One region of the Listeria immobilis genome, then DNA from elsewhere that is predicted to be linked to it. Evidence: riboswitches for the same ligand, from Rfam matches in the RefSeq annotation. Region 1 holds a riboswitch; each other region holds the start of a gene.
What was found. A riboswitch is a leader RNA that binds a small molecule or an ion and turns the genes downstream of it on or off. The one in region 1 is predicted to bind S-adenosylmethionine.

Region 1 (4,217 bases):
TCCATTGGTTCGCCTATTTTTTTGATGAATTGATGACCTGGTTCCAAACGCTTTACATTTTTTGTTAAAGAATCTGGTTCTGGAACGAATTGGTAAGTCATGTAATTTTGCAAGGAAATTTCATCTAATTCCTTTTCTTTTAAAGCATGAAGAATGGATTTTTTTTCTGAGCCCATATAAAGCTTGCCATCTTCTTCTGCATAGAAAAATGGTTTTATACCAAATGGATCACGTGCGCCGTATACAAGTTCTTCTTGTTTATCCCAAATAACAAAGCCAAACATCCCACGAAGACGTTCTGCGGTTTTTTCTTTATATTTTGCATACGTAGCAATAATTACTTCTGTATCACTCTCTGTTTCAAATGTCATTCCCTCTGCAATTAATTGCTCGCGGAGTTCAACATAGTTATAAATTTCTCCATTAAAAATAATCCAATAACGTTCATTTTCATACGTTAGCGGTTGATGACCGTTTTCTACATCAATAATACTTAAACGGCGGAAACCAAATTGCACGTGGTCATCTGTGAAATAACCTTCATCATCCGGTCCACGGTGCGTTATCATACTGTTCATTTGTCTAAAGGTTTCTTTATCAGCGCCAGTAATTTCTGTAATGCGGTCATGTACGCATCCTACAAATCCACACATGGTAACATTTCTCCTCTATATACATAATCATTTTTTCTTTTTTTCACAACGTCTATCATATCATAACTAGACTTCCTTTGCACTGTTTAGGAAGGAAAAACCGAACACTCTTAAAAGAAATGTTCGGTATCTTTTATTTTGCTACTAATTTTTGTAATGCTTCTGCTTTATCTGTTCTTTCCCAAGGTAAATCCAAATCACTACGTCCAAAATGTCCAAAAGCCGCTGTTTGACGATAAATCGGACGACGTAAATCAAGCATGTGAATAATACCAGCTGGGCGTAAATCAAATAATGCATTTACTCCATCGATTAACTCTTGTTCCGAAAATTCACTAGTTCCATATGTGTCAATCGAAATCGATACTGGACGAGCCACACCAATAGCATAAGCAAGCTGTACTTCCACTTTTTTAGCTAGTCCCGCAGCAACGATATTTTTAGCAACATATCTAGCAGCATAAGCACCAGAACGATCTACTTTAGTCGGATCTTTTCCAGAAAATGCCCCGCCACCATGTCGCGCATAGCCGCCGTAAGTATCAACAATGATTTTACGACCAGTTAAGCCAGCATCTCCAAGGGGGCCACCAATTACAAAACGACCAGTTGGATTGATAAAGTATTTCGTGTCTTCATCTAAGAAAGAAGCATCAATCACTTCTGGGAAAAGATATGTGTGCAAATCTTTAGCAATTTGTTCTTGTGTAATATCGGGATGATGTTGTGTCGAAACAACAATCGTATCAATTCGAACAGGTCTATTTAATTCATCATATTCAACAGTTACTTGTGTTTTAGCATCAGGACGTAAATAATCCAGTTTTTTTGATTTGCGTAGTTCGGTTAATTTACGTGCAAGACCATGTGCTAAGAAAATAGGTAATGGCATTAATTCTTCTGTTTCATCAGTAGCAAATCCGAACATTAAGCCTTGGTCTCCTGCACCGATTGCTTCAATAACCGCATCATGTTCCCCGCCGCTTCTTGATTCTAATGCTTCATCTACACCTTGTGCAATATCTGGTGATTGCTCATCAATGGCTGTTAAAACGGCACATGTTTCCGCATCAAAACCATATTTTGCACGCGTATAGCCAATTTCTTTAATTGTATCACGAACAATTTTTGGAATATCTACATAAACAGAAGTCGTAATTTCTCCTGCTACTAAAACAAGTCCAGTTGTCACAGTAGTTTCACAAGCTACACGTGCGTCCGGATCTTTTGAAATAATTGCATCTAAAATTGCATCAGATATTTGATCTGCAATTTTATCTGGATGTCCATCAGAAACCGATTCCGATGTAAATAGATGACGATTTTTAGCCAATTTTATTTTCCTCCTTTAATTCTTTCCAAATAAGCCTCATATAAAAAGCCTTTCTCTATTTAGCACAAAACGCGCACGAATAGAGAAAGGCTATCATTATACCTTTGCTCTCATCGTTCAGGAGATAATACTCCTGCAACAGATTAGCACCTTTCACTTATATGTGTAGGTTGCTGGGCTTCAAAGGGTCAGTCCCTCTACCGCTCTGGATAAGAGATAAATTTTAATTCTAAGCTAGAATACCATAAAGTCCGACTAGATGCAATAACTAATCCGGATATTCCTTTTTTAAAATAGCTCTTTTCATCTCAAACGTTTTTGAATCAATTTTTTCTTATCATTATTTCCAACCTGTGTTATGATAGATGGATAAAAAGATGTTTTTATTTATTAAAGGAGATTGTATCTATGAGTTTAATTCCGTTATCCTCGATTATTTTTCTTGGCTTTTTAGCAGCTGTTTGTTTATTTGATTTTGTCCTTCGTTGGTACTGGTTTAAATATTTTTTAGCCGCAATGGGGTTGATTGCAAGTGGTGTCGTGTTCTTCATTAGTTTTTATGGTGGAGGAATGGCCCAAACAGAAATAGCCATCGCGATTTTCATTGGAGCTTTTGGTGAATATATTGTTTCATTAATTATTAGTCTCATTCGTTTTATCGTTAGAAAATCAAATAAACCTAAACAAAAAAAAGCAAAGACCGCATAAAAAACTAGTTCTGGTAAATTATTTCTTTTACTGGAACTAGTTTTTTTATTGCCTTCACTAAAATATTTTGTTCATGAAAAGCAATTATATTTCGTAATAAAGAAGATTTCTACTATCCCAAGTTATTATGTATCTAACTTTCTTTTGTATTAATTATTTTCATTTACTGTTTCCAGTGCTGCTTTAATAACGTTACTGGATGCGATCAAATCAGCCTTTTCTTCTTCTGTAAGTGGTGGTTTTAAAATACTTGTAACACCCTCACTGCCAATAATTGCTGGTTGACCAATATAAATTTCCATCTCTTTTGAAAAGACAGCTAGTGGGAAAACTTGTTTGGCATTAGATAAAACAGCGTCTACAATTTGCGCTGTAGCTGTTGCAATACCAAAGCTAGTCCATCCTTTACCTGTTAAAATATTCCATCCTCCGCCACGGACACTTTGCTTTAAGGAAGCTAAATCAAGTGGTTTATTTGTTTGGTAATCTAAAAGAGGAACACCACCAATCCTTACTGTTGACCAAGCAACAAATTGCGACTCCCCATGTTCACCAAGTACATAACCGTCCACACTTTTTGGGTTGATATTAAGCACCTCACCAACAACTCTTCGCATTCTTGCGGTATCAAGAGATGTGCCTGTACCAAACACACGAGAATGATTAAAACCAGATAACTTTTGAATAAGTGCTGTAATAACATCACAAGGGTTCGTAATATTTATAAAAATCCCATTGAATCCAGTTGCTAAAATTTTGGGAATTATCTCTGCTACTGCTTTACTTGTTTCAATTAATTCTTCCATTCGATCTTCTCTTAATAATGTTTCCGGACCAACTGCCATAACAATAATATCCGCATCACTTAAAGCATCAAGATCATTGGGGATAATTTCTGTATAAGAACGAGTCATTGAAGACATATCACGAAGTTCTAACGCCTCACTCATCGCCTTTGTTTCTTGTTTATCAATTAAAACAATTTCATCACAAATCCCCTGCGTCACAAGAGAAAAAGCCACATCGCTTCCAACATGACCAGCGCCAATGATACCAACTTTTCGTTTCAAATAATCCCCTCCCAATTAATTACTTGAATTTAAAGCAATTAACTCATATTTAATAATCGTTTTGTTATTTTCCCAAACTAATTTGCGAGGAATGGCTTCTCCAAGAGTTTCGCCTTCCTTTGTTTTACGAACTATAATAGGAACATCAATCGGATAAATTCGATATCCTTGTTTTTCCAATTCAAAAAAATTATCAGAAATTCTTTTTTCATTTCCTTTTGTGACTATCATTGTGTTTACTTCAAGTGGCATACCCAATTTTTCTCACCTCCAATGCTTTTATCATAGCAGAGTTTACCCCTAATTGACTAGTTTTTGTTGTTTTAAAATCCGCTCTGCTGCTTCTACTATTTTTACCATTCCTGCATCTCGCATAAAAAAACTAAAAGCAGGTCCACAAATAAGTTGACGTAGGTTTCCATTTAAAACAACTGGTCCCCTTGTCTCTAAATA
Region 2 (4,217 bases), on a different contig from region 1:
ACTTGTGCGCCGTCTTTTAAATCTTTAATATCTTTTACTTTTTTGGAGTAGATTCCCATTGGTTCGATATGGATTGCACCAACATCAGCAAATTTATATCCTTTTTCCTTTTCTTCTAGTTCAAGGTAAGGTTTATGTTGGAAATAGTTGGCATCCAAGTCGCCTTCTTCAAGTGCTTTATTCGGCATAACATAATCTGTATACTTTACAATCTTCAAATTAATTCCTTTTTCTTTCAAAATTGGTTTTGCTTGCTCCAAAATTTGAGCATGAGGCGTGTTTGAAGCACCTACTACCAATTCCTTATCGTCTGTTTTACTGGATGATGCTTTATCAGATGAGCTACCACAAGCTGTAAGTACTAAAATTAAACTTAATGTAAAAATAAATCCAAGAACCTTTTTCATGAAAATCTCTCCTTTTTTGCGGGGATTCCGCGTTTTTTATATAAATTGCTTCATATACTTAGGTTAGCGTTTGTCGGTTCGTTTGGTTAAAAAGTCGCCGATAAACTGAAAAATAAAGACTATAATCAAAATAATAATGGTTGCTAAAACTGTTACATCTGGTTGCCCGCGTTGGAATCCTTCCAGATATGCGGTATTTCCAAGTCCACCGGCACCAATGACACCTGCCATCGCTGTGAAACCTACTAAAGAAATGGCTGTAACTGTAATACCAGAAATTATCGCTGGTAAAGCTTCCGGGATAAGCACTTTTCCAATTATGGTGAACATATTAGCACCCATTGATTTTGCCGCTTCAATAACTCCTTTGTCTACTTCACGAAAAGCAATTTCCACCATCCGACCATAAAAAGGAGCAGCCGAGATAATTAACGCTGGTAAAGCGGCTTTCGGTCCAATAACTGTACCAACTAGCGATTTTGTCATTGGGAGAAGCAGGACAATTAAAATAATAAACGGAATGGAACGGAAAACGTTGACTAGTATTGCTGTAATCCAGTAAAGAATACGGGCACCAGTATGTTTTTTATTATTTGTTAAAAATAGTAACAATCCTAACACAATTCCTAATAAAAATACTGCAAATAGTGAAGTAAGTGTCATATATAATGTTTCTTGTGTTGCTACCCACATCATTTGAAAATCAACATTTGGGAATAATTCTTGTAATTTCGTCATCGCTCTAACACTTCCGTTTCTACATTAAGTTGACGTAGCTGTGTTAGACTCGCATTAATCGCTTCTTTCGCACCTAGTATCTGTACATAAAGCGTTCCATAAGCGCCGTTTTGTGTTTGTGTTAAATTACCATGGAGGACATTTAGCATAACATCATTATCTTTCGCAACTTGAGAAATCACAGGTTGGGTTGCATTTTCGCTCATAAATAACAGTTTAACTATTTCACCTTCTGCATAGTTTTCAAGTAGCAGATGAATTAATTCTTCCGTTTCATCTGAATCAGTTACTTGACGAACAAAGCGTTGGGTTACTTTTTCTTTTGGATGACGGAAAACATCTAATACTTCTCCAAGTTCAACAACTTTTCCGTTTTCCATCACGGCTACACGATTACATATTTTTCGAATAACATGCATTTCGTGGGTGATAACAATGATTGTAAGGTTGAGGCGTTTGTTAATATCTAATAAAAGTTCTAAAACTTCATCTGTTGTTTGTGGATCTAGTGCGGAGGTTGCTTCATCACATAATAGCACTTTGGGATTATTAGCAAGCGCTCTAGCAATTCCTACCCGTTGCTTTTGCCCACCACTTAGTTCAGCTGGATAAGCATTTTCTTTTCCTTCTAGTCCAACTAACCGAATTAATTCATTAACGCGAAATCGTCTTTTTTCACCGCGTACGCCAGCAATTTCTAACGGAAAGGCAATGTTTTCAGCAACAGTACGTGACCATAATAAATTAAAATGTTGAAAAATCATTCCAATTTGTTGCCGAGCTTTTCGAAGTTTTCCACCACGGATCTGACTAATTAGTAAGTTATCCACCTCTACTGAACCTTCAGTTGGTAGCTCTAATCCGTTGAACATTCTTATCAACGTACTTTTTCCAGCGCCTGAATAGCCTACTACACCAAATATTTCTCCTTGTTCAATTTCTAAATCGACATTATCGACTGCTCGGACTTTATTATTTCTTGATGTATATTCTTTTACAACGTGCTGTAATGTTATCATCTCTATCACCTTTTCTACATTTCTGGTATACAAAAAGCCTTTCTGCTGATGAGCAGAAAGGCAGCATTTTTTCAAATGGACTAACTTCCTTCTCATCTTTCAGAACAATTAACTGTTCTGCATGATTTAGCACCTTAAACACAAAATGAACTATTGTTTAGGTTGCTGGGTTTCACAGGGCATTTCCCTCCACCACTCTGGATAAGATTTCTACATATAATTATATCACTTCATTTATGACTATCGTGACATTTCTTGTTTTTTCATATTACCTTTTCCACTCTACTTTGTCAATAAATTTTTACTAATAGCTTATTAATTGTAATTTAATTCACTAATTATAACGGTATTTCTTTGATCATCTATACTAGTTAATTGTGAGGCAATTTTTACTTGTGCTCTATTTTGAGAATTAATTTTACCCTTATTTATTTGGGCTAAATAAACAAAAATCACAACGACTGTAATACAAGCAACAACAATTAAGACAAAATGCTTTTTCATTTGTTCACCCTCCGTAATTTATATTCTACTGAATGAATATAAACCATGAGGAAAGAAAAATTTAAGAATTATTAAAGATTAACTGAGTGGTAATTTAACGATAAAACTAGTTTTCCGATGTTTGCTCTCAGCAGTAACAAGTCCACCATGTTTTTCAACAATTGATTTGGCGATAGCAAGCCCCAAGCCAGTTCCAGTCGTTGTTCTATTTTTATCAGCTTTATAAAATCGCTCAAATAAATATGGTAAATCGATTTCTGAAATTTCTTGTCCGTAATTCGTTACTTTTACAACAGCCATATTTCCTTCTTGTTTTGCGCTTACGTCGATTTGCTTATTTCCTTCTCCGTACCGAAGCGCATTCGAAAACAGATTTTCAAATAAACGCATGATTTGATTGCCATCACCGCTAATAATTAACTTTTTGGCATCAAAATGCTCTACGATTTTCATATTTCGTTCCGTTGCTTGTCCATCATATTCGGCAACTAGCTGACTTAATAATTCAATAACGTCTAATTCATCTTTTTTTAATTGATACTCAACGCTATCAAGTCTTGTATAAGAAAACAAGTCATCAATCAGCTTATGCAGATGTCGTGCCTTACCGTAAACCAGCTCCGTGTAATAACGCAATTCCACTTCATCACGATAACGATCTTCATGAATATAACTTAAGTACCCCAAAATTGAAGTCAGTGGTGTCCTAAGATCATGCGAAACATTCGTAATTAAATCATTTCTAGCTTGTTGCGCCTGCTCTTCTTGTTTCATTAATTTATTTTGTCGTTCTCGCATGTTTTCGATATTTCGCTCTAATTCTTGAATTTCAGGAACAAAACTCTCTGTATCCACTGGTTTTCCATCGTTTAGCGCAAAATTTATTGTTCGCAATTGCTTTTTCAAAAGTTTTTGCCGCATGTAGCGATAGAAAAAGGAGAAAAATAAGCAAGTAATCAAGAAAATAATAAAATAATTGATTAATAATACCCAAATGGAATCCATCACACGAACATATTTATTAGGACCAAATAAACTGACAATCGCTCGAGTAACTTCTTTTAAAAATAAAGAATCATCTCTAATGGAGATAGCCCATAAATATATAGTTCGTACCGTAACCATGCCTAAAACCCATGAAATAACAGCGAAAAAAGTTGCTTGCCAAATATTCATCACATGGCTAATTTTAGTAAACAACATTTCAAGTTTATATTTCAACTTTGTATCCTACTCCCCATATAGTCTTAATCACATTTTCCCCGCCCATAGCATCTCGTAATTTATCACGCAAATTGCTAATATGGACCATAACCGTTTTACTTGCTCCAAGCGCTTTTTCTTGCCAAATTTTTTCGAAAATATATTCGGAACTAAATACTCGCCCTGGTTCACTTGCAAGCAAAAATAAAATATCAAATTCCGAAGTTGTTAAATGTAGTTCTTTTCCACTAACTGTCACCACATGAAGCGCACGATCAACAATGATTGGTCCAATGATAACTTTATCCTGACTAATCGGCTCTACTTGACTCATTTGTTGCATTCG
Region 3 (4,217 bases), on a different contig from region 1:
CGTGTTCTAGCATATGGTTACAAACGAATGCCGGCCGATACTACGGAATTAAACCTATCGGATGAACAAGATATTGTCTTGGTTGGTTTAACTGCAATGATTGACCCACCACGTGAAGCTGTGTATGCCTCTATTGAAGAGTCGAAAAAAGCGGGTATCCGTACAGTTATGATTACCGGAGACCATAAAACAACGGCACAAGCAATTGGCCGCGACATTGGTTTAATGGATGCTGATGATATTGCATTGACAGGTCAAGAACTAGATGCAATGCCAGAAGAAGAACTCGACAATAAATTAGAGCATATTGCTGTATATGCTCGAGTTTCTCCAGAAAATAAAATCCGTATTGTTAAAGCTTGGCAGAAAAAAGGTAAAATCACCGCAATGACTGGAGACGGTGTTAATGATGCCCCTGCTTTAAAACAAGCAGACATTGGTGTTGCAATGGGTAGCGGGACGGATGTTGCTAAAGACTCCGCCGCAATGATATTAACTGATGATAACTTTGTTTCCATTGTGGATGCAGTAGGTGTTGGTCGTACTGTTTTTGATAATATTAAGAAATCGATTGCCTATCTATTTGCAGGTAATTTAGGTGCAATCATTGCGATTTTATTCGCGCTTGTACTTGACTGGATTAATCCATTTACAGCATTACAACTACTATTTATTAATTTAGTCAATGATTCCCTGCCAGCAATCGCCTTAGGTATGGAAAAAGCAGAACCTGACGTGATGAAACGCAAGCCAAGAGATATTAACGAAGGGATTTTTGCCGGTGGAACGATGCGCGCAGTGATTAGCCGCGGAGTATTAATCGGTATCGCCGTAATCATCTCACAATATATCGGTATGCAAATTTCACCAGAGATGAGTGTTGCAATGGCATTTACTACACTTATCCTAGCTCGTACATTACAAACTTTTGCTGCCCGCTCAAATGTTCAAACTGCATTTGGCGCAGGATTCTTTAGCAATAAATATGTAATTGGCGCGGTATTACTTTGTTTCGCATTATACGGAATCACTGTTTTACCAGGAGCGCGTGAAATCTTCTCCATCCCAGCAACATTTGGCTTACATGAATGGTCAATTGCTGCAGGACTAGCACTCGGAGCAGTAATTATGATGGAAATTATCAAAGTCATTCAAAATAAATTTTTTAAAGAAGCATAATAAAAGCAGAAATCCCTAGTTGTTCTAATGGGATTTCTGCTTTTTCGTGTGAAGCTTATTGTAATGCGTGGCAATCAATAGTGTTTATTTAAGTCCGTTCTTTCCAAATAAAAGATTAAACATTTGATTAGGTTGTGGTATCTTTATTGATTTAAAAATATTTTAATACACCAACCAAATAACTGCTCCAACTGTCCAAACCATCGCAAGCGGTACTAAAATTCGGAACTTTGTTTTTTGTGTCTTATGATGAAAAAGTTGCATCGATATCCAACTGCCAAATGCGCCGCCGAGAAACGCAGTAAGAAGAAGGGCGGATTCTGGAATACGGTATGCGTGTTTTATTGCTTTTCGTTTATCAATAGCGAACATTAGAAATGAAATAACTGTTATCGCAATCAAATAAATCGTTAAAACCATTAGTAATTCCCCCTTTAAATTGCTAAAACAAACTTTATTGATTAGAATAAAAGCATACCACAAAAGAAAGCAGGGATAAAATGGCAAAAGAAATTATTCAAACAAATAATGCGCCAAAAGCACTTGGACCGTATTCGCAAGCTGTAAAAGTGAATGGTTTTATTTTCACATCGGGTCAACTTGGTATTAACCCAGCAACTGGAGAATTAGCAGAAGGGGCGACAGAACAAGCCGAGCAAGCTTTTAAAAATCTAGCATCTGTGTTAGAAGAAGCTGGTTCTAGTTTGGAAAAAATCGTCAAAGCAACTGTTTTTTTCAAAGATTTAAATCAATTTACAGCAGTTAATGAAGTATACGCAACATTCTTTTCCAGTGATTTCCCAGCTAGAAGTGCATTTCAAGTAGCAAAATTACCACTTGATGCCGAAATTGAAATCGAAGTTATTGCAGAAGCATAAATATTCAGAAAAAAGTTGACAATCAATCTATACAAACGATATAATAAAAAACAATTACATAGCAACTTATCAAGAAAGGTGGAGGGTTCTGGCCCAGTGAAGCCTTGGCAACCGGATTTCTCACGGTGCCAAATCCAGCAGGTAACACTGACAGATAAGGCATGCGAATCAGGTAAAGCTACTTTCCCTCAAAAGCTGTCTTTTAAGGGGAAGTTTTTTTGTACATAAAAATAATAAAGAATTGAGGCGAAGAAAATGAAGCAAGTAGCACCATTTTATGCAGATCACGTTGGGAGTATTTTACGAACAAAGGCGATTAAAGAAGCGAGAAAGAAATTTGAAGTGGGTGAAATTTCAGCCGAAGAACTTCGTACAGTTGAAAACACAGAAATAAAATATATTGCGGAGAAGCAGAAAGAAGTTGGCTTAAAAGCAATTACAGATGGCGAATTCCGCCGAGCGTGGTGGCATTTTGACTTCTTAGAGAATTTAGATGGTGTAGAAGGGTACGATGCGGAAGGTGGTATTCAGTTTAGCCAGGTGCAAACTAAATCGCATTCAGTAAAAATTACAGGTCCAATCGACTTTACAACCCATCCTTTTATAGCTGATTTTCAGTTTTTAAAAGAGCAAGTTGGCGAAAACCATGTAGCTAAGCAAACGATTCCAAGTCCAGCGATGCTCCATTACCGCGGAGATATTGAATATCAGCCATATTTAGACGATACTACAAAATTTGCTAGCGATTTAGCAGTAGCATATCAAAAAGCGATACAAGCCTTTTATGATGCAGGTTGCAGGTATTTACAACTAGACGATACTTCATGGAGTTATTTATGCTCTGATGAACAGCGAGAAGTGGTTCGGAAGCGAGGTTTTGACCCAGATACATTACAGGAAACATATAAAACCTTAATAAATGAAGCTGTGAAATATAAGCCAGCTGATATGGTCATTACGATGCATATTTGCCGTGGGAATTTCCGTTCAACTTGGATTGCTTCGGGCGGCTATGGACCTGTAGCTGAAACTTTATTTAGCCAGTTACATATAGACGGTTTCTTTTTAGAGTATGATAATGAACGTTCTGGGGATTTTGCTCCTTTACAATATGTTAACCGACCGGATCTTAAAATTGTTCTCGGTTTAGTTACCTCTAAAACAGGTGAGTTAGAGGAAGCGGCAACAATTAAGGCGCGTATTGAAGAAGCTAGTAAAATAGTTCCGCTCACCCAATTACGACTTAGCCCACAGTGCGGGTTTGCTTCCACCGAAGAAGGCAATATTTTAACAGAAGAAGAGCAATGGAATAAATTACGTTATATAGTTAAATTAGCAAACGAGGTATGGGGAGATTAAATAAGCAAAAGAACTAGTTGGAAGTTTTCAGCTAGTTCTTTTTTATCTTTACAAATGGTATGGATAGCGCTAGAATAAGTGTTCTAGAGGAGGTAATTCCTTTGAATACGCAATTACAACAAAAACTAACTTTATTACCTGATTCACCAGGTTGTTATATATATAAAGATGAAAAGCAAGAAATTCTCTATATCGGCAAATCTAAATGTCTAAAAAACCGCGTAAAGTCTTATTTTACTGGTAAGCAAATTGGTAAAACAGCTCGACTTGTCCGGCAAATTAGCGATTTAGAGCTTATTATTACAACGACAGAAAAAGAAGCATTGCTACTAGAGATGATTTTAATTCAAAAATACCAGCCGCCCTTTAATGTTATGTTAAAGGAAGGTCCGAGCTACCCATATATTAAAATTACAAATGAAAAAAATCCGCATATTGAAGTAGTGGTAGAAACAAAAGCAGATGGTGCACACTATTTTGGTCCTTATCCAGGCCGTTATTCTGTAAGGCAAACGGTGGCATTATTAGAAAAACTTTTCCCATTATGTAGATGTGAAGGAAAACCTGGCCGTCCTTGTTTATATTATCATTTAGGATTATGCCTAGGCCCATGCCAAGCAGAAATTGAACCGGCTGTATATCAAGCTCAAATTCAAAAAATTTCGCGATTTTTAGAAGGTGATGTTAAAGATATCAAAGCAAAATTAACAGAAGATATGCAAATCGCGACAGAAAAATTACAATTTGAACGAGCGGCAGAACTACGAGATACTATTCACGCTATTAATGAAACAATTGAAA
Region 4 (4,217 bases), on a different contig from region 1:
TCAGATATTCTCCTTGTTATAATAAATATGCAATAAAAAAAAAAGAAAAGAGGACATCTAATGAAAAACTTAAAAAAAGGGATAGCACTAACTTTAGCATTTGGGCTAGCTTTATCTATTAGCACGCCTGCCTATGCGACAGATACGGAGGATGGGGAAAATACAGAGACTATCGTAACTCCTGATGTGGTAGAAAAAAATACAACGGAAGAAAAAGACAATTTAAAAGCTTCACCAAATGCAGTTATTGCAAAAACAGGGCTTGCATTTGAAATTGATTCTAATCCAGTTGCAAGTGATTTTGTAACGATTAATGACAATGGCAACAATCCAACATTTACCTTTAAAAATGGGCAACCTGAAACATCTAATGCTGGAGATTACTCCACAATTATTGTTGTAGATTTCGATGATGCTACATCAATTGAACTCACAGTTAACTATACTGTAAACGTTGCAACACCACTAGCAACTTTAAAAACGACCGCACCAACAATTGCCCAAGATTCTAAACCAACACCAATGCAGTTTGTAGATGCTGCGCCTGATGTAACTTTAAGCTTTAAATCCGGCGCTCCTTCCACTAAAAAAACAGGTTCATTTACGACGACTATTGTTGCGACAAAAGCCGGTATATCTGAAGAATTAATTGCCACTTTCGCTGTTACAGATCAAACTCCACCCTCAATTTTAAGTCAACTAATTCTACTAATAATACGAAAAGGTGATACGCTAGACTATGATGCCTTCGTAAAAATCTCTGATAACTCTGGAAAATTCACAGTAGCTTACAAACCAGGACATGAAGCGTCTAGTACTACACTGGGTTATCAAGAGGCAATTATCATCGCAACAGATTCAGCTGGAAATACACGAGAAGCCACCATCTCATATTTTGTTGCCAATAATGTGCCAACACTAAAAAAACCAGTTATTAATACAACAACTAGCAATGCTTCAACTATTTACGGAACTACATCACCTAATGTTATTGTAGATATGGATGATTCTGACGGAAATACACTTGCGAGTGCCTATTCTGATGAAGAAGGAAACTTTATCTTAACTTTAGAAAAACCACTAAAATCAGGAGATAAATATAGTCTAGTTGCCTATAATTACTCTTTTGACTACAGTGAAGAAGTCATTTATAGCTATAATGAATATAACAATCTACTTGCTATAGTACCTATGCCTGCCCCTCCAGACTCACCGAAGTCAGAAGTAAAGCCGAAGATTAAAATTTCAAACAAAAAAGAGACATTTAAAAAATTACCAAAAACTGGAGATACAAACTCTCTTCCGCTCGCATTTATTGGTCTTCTTTTAGTTAGCGGAACGGTTATTACATTACGTAAAAAACACGCATAAACAAAAATGCAACTATCTAAGTAATTTAGGTAGTTGCTTATCTTTGCATTAGAAATTAACTCATTAAAAAAACGAACCCAATTTAAACAACTGGGTTCGTTTTTTTATTATTTGGTTTTTCCAATAAAGAAGAATGTTGCAATAGCACTGATACCTTGAACGATGAAGAAGATACCAACGATAAGTACGATACCAATTGCCGAAACAACTGGATTGAAAAGTGCAATGAATCCAACAATGATACCAATGATACCAATTGTTAAAATCCAGCCCCAACCTTGTACATTGTTTTGTTTTGCGGTAAACGCACCAATCGTACGCATAATACCAGCAAATAGTACCCACATACCAAACAGTAATACAAGTGTTGCTGCACCTGCAAATTCATTAAATAATAGCAAGAAACCTAATAAAATAGATAAAATACCATCAGCTAGCACCCAACCTGATACTTTCTGCATTTTCTTATCTGAGAAATAAGAAACTGTGTGAAAAATACCAGAAATAAGTAGCAAGAAGCCAAACATTAATGTTGAGGTTAATAAAGAAATCCCCGGATGGAATAAAAACCAAATCCCTAGTGCAATCATTGCAATCCCTGCTAATAAAACAAGAATTCGTGTAAAAGTTTTCATATGTCTTTCAACTCCCAATTTTTTGTTCTAATTCGACCCCATTTTTGATGAAATTCAACTAGACTTATCTATAATAGCCTAAAAATAAAAAATTAAACACTTTTCTCGAACAAAATTTAACTTAAATTTATTGATAGACACAAAACTCACACATTATTGGCCGTAAATCAAATAAAATAAACAGATAGTTGACAATTTCATTCATCCAGCGTAATATAAAACTTAATTTAATCGTATTTTCTTATCATGAAAGGTGGAGGGACTGGCCCTTTGAAGCCTTAGCAACCGGAATATTATTTCACGGTGCTAATTCCAGCAGTATATTCTGAAAGATAAGTCGGAAATCCAAGTTTAGGAAACTCTATCCTCTCTGGCGGCTTATATACTGCTAGGGAGGTTTTTTGATTGGAATTACAAGTAAATACATATTAAAAGAGGAGTGGATTTTATGAGTAATGAGTATCAATTTGAAACAATTCAAGTACACGGAGGACATACACCAGACGGGGATACACATTCTAGAGCCGTTCCTATTTACCAAACAACTTCCTACACTTTTGATAGTCCAGAGCATGCAGCAGCTTTATTTGGTCTTCAAGAATCTGGAAATATTTATACGCGAATTATGAACCCCACTACCGCTGTGTTAGAAGAACGCTTAACTTTACTTGAGGGCGGTATTGGTGCAGTTGCAACAGCTTCTGGAATGGCTGCTATAACCTACTCCATTTTAAATATTGCTGGTTCTGGTGATCATATTGTCGCAGCAGCAACACTTTATGGTGGTACACATACACTGTTCTCTCATACTTTTAAAACATTTGGGATTGAAGTTACCTTTGTAGATCCAAATGAACCAGAAAATTTTGAAAAGGCCATTAAAGAAAATACGAAGGCTGTCTTTGTTGAGACAATTGGCAATCCAGATATTAATATTGTTGATATTGAAAAAGTGGCAAACATTGCGCACACTTCTAATATCCCCCTTATTGTTGATAATACTTTCGCAACCGCTTATTTAAATCGTCCGTTTGATTTTGGAGCTGATATTGTCGTTTATTCAGCTACTAAATTCATCGGTGGTCATGGGGTTGCAATTGGTGGAGCTGTAATTGATTCGGGCAAATTTGACTGGGCAAATGGTAAGTTCCCAAAATTAGTTGTTCCAGATGACAGTTATAACGGTTTATCCTACACAAATGATGTTGGAGCGGCTGCTTATATTACCAAACTACGTGTTTCACTTTTACGCGACACAGGTGCAGCACTATCACCTTTTAATGCATTCCTACTTATCCTTGGTTTAGAAACACTCTCCCTGCGATTAGAACAACATGTAAAAAATGCAAAATTAGTTGCAAACTTCTTAAATGACCATCCAAAAGTTGCGTGGGTTAACTACCCTAACCTAAAAGAAAATAAATATTTTGATTTAGCGCAAAAATACTTACCAAAAGGTCCTGGATCTATTTTCACTTTTGGCGTTAAAGGTGGTTATGAAGCTGGGAAAAAAGTGATTGAGTCGGTGGAACTATTCTCCCATTTAGCAAACGTTGGAGATGCAAAATCGCTTATTATTCATCCAGCCTCCACGACTCATCAACAGTTAAGCGAAGATCAACAACTTACTGCTGGGGTAAAACCGGAATCAATACGTCTATCTATTGGAATTGAGAATGCAGATGATATTATTCAAGATTTAACACATGCACTAGAGCAAATTTAAGGGGATGTGAAGAGAAGTGAGCCTACAACAAAAAGAACTATTTCAAAAAAGTCCTCTTCTACTTGAAAACGGAGAAACCTTAAGTCCTGTTTTAGTTGGCTATGAAACTTACGGAACATTAGCAGAATCTCGGGATAATTGTATTTTATTAGAACATGCTCTCACTGGAACAGCACATGCAGCCAAGCACTATGAAGATGATGCGCCTGGTTGGTGGGATGATTATATTGGACCTGGAAAAACTATTGATACTAATAAATATTTCTTGGTTTGTACGAATGTGTTTGGGGGATGTAGTGGTACAACTGGACCATCTTCCATTAATCCAAAAACTGGCGACCCTTTCCGACTGCAATTTCCTGGTTTTTCAATTAAAGATATTATTAAAGTTCAACGTGAGCTTTTAGAGCAATTAGGTGTTGAAAGGATTGTTTCGGTTATTGGTGGATCTATGGGAGGGATGCAAGCTACAGAATGGGCCATTG

Region 2: another riboswitch for S-adenosylmethionine. It lies ahead of HCJ45_RS13275 (methionine ABC transporter ATP-binding protein); the one in region 1 lies ahead of metK (methionine adenosyltransferase).
Region 3: another riboswitch for S-adenosylmethionine. It lies ahead of HCJ45_RS13145 (5-methyltetrahydropteroyltriglutamate--homocysteine S-methyltransferase); the one in region 1 lies ahead of metK (methionine adenosyltransferase).
Region 4: another riboswitch for S-adenosylmethionine. It lies ahead of HCJ45_RS04150 (O-acetylhomoserine aminocarboxypropyltransferase/cysteine synthase family protein); the one in region 1 lies ahead of metK (methionine adenosyltransferase).

Annotation. Positions count from the first base shown of each region.
Region 1 is NZ_JAASUA010000001.1:552,122-556,338, forward strand. It holds gene asnB (asparagine synthase (glutamine-hydrolyzing)) at 1-653, opposite strand, end outside; gene metK (methionine adenosyltransferase) at 787-1,986, opposite strand; SAM riboswitch class I at 2,094-2,202, opposite strand; gene HCJ45_RS02800 (hypothetical protein) at 2,395-2,694, shown strand; gene HCJ45_RS02805 (L-lactate dehydrogenase) at 2,844-3,764, opposite strand; gene HCJ45_RS02810 (DUF2584 domain-containing protein) at 3,780-4,022, opposite strand; gene ytkD (RNA deprotection pyrophosphohydrolase) at 4,065-4,217, opposite strand, start outside.
Region 2 is NZ_JAASUA010000013.1:17,378-21,594, reverse strand. It holds gene HCJ45_RS13285 (MetQ/NlpA family ABC transporter substrate-binding protein) at 1-407, opposite strand, end outside; gene HCJ45_RS13280 (methionine ABC transporter permease) at 471-1,145, opposite strand; gene HCJ45_RS13275 (methionine ABC transporter ATP-binding protein) at 1,142-2,164, opposite strand; SAM riboswitch class I at 2,254-2,372, opposite strand; gene HCJ45_RS13270 (hypothetical protein) at 2,480-2,668, opposite strand; gene HCJ45_RS13265 (sensor histidine kinase) at 2,747-3,889, opposite strand; gene cesR (response regulator CesR) at 3,879-4,217, opposite strand, start outside.
Region 3 is NZ_JAASUA010000012.1:87,334-91,550, forward strand. It holds gene HCJ45_RS13130 (calcium-transporting ATPase) at 1-1,179, shown strand, start outside; gene HCJ45_RS13135 (DUF1294 domain-containing protein) at 1,342-1,599, opposite strand; gene HCJ45_RS13140 (RidA family protein) at 1,680-2,057, shown strand; SAM riboswitch class I at 2,121-2,218, shown strand; gene HCJ45_RS13145 (5-methyltetrahydropteroyltriglutamate--homocysteine S-methyltransferase) at 2,313-3,416, shown strand; gene uvrC (excinuclease ABC subunit UvrC) at 3,476-4,217, shown strand, end outside.
Region 4 is NZ_JAASUA010000002.1:263,672-267,888, reverse strand. It holds gene HCJ45_RS04160 (LPXTG cell wall anchor domain-containing protein) at 61-1,371, shown strand; gene HCJ45_RS04155 (HdeD family acid-resistance protein) at 1,479-2,006, opposite strand; SAM riboswitch class I at 2,245-2,345, shown strand; gene HCJ45_RS04150 (O-acetylhomoserine aminocarboxypropyltransferase/cysteine synthase family protein) at 2,455-3,732, shown strand; gene metX (homoserine O-acetyltransferase MetX) at 3,749-4,217, shown strand, end outside.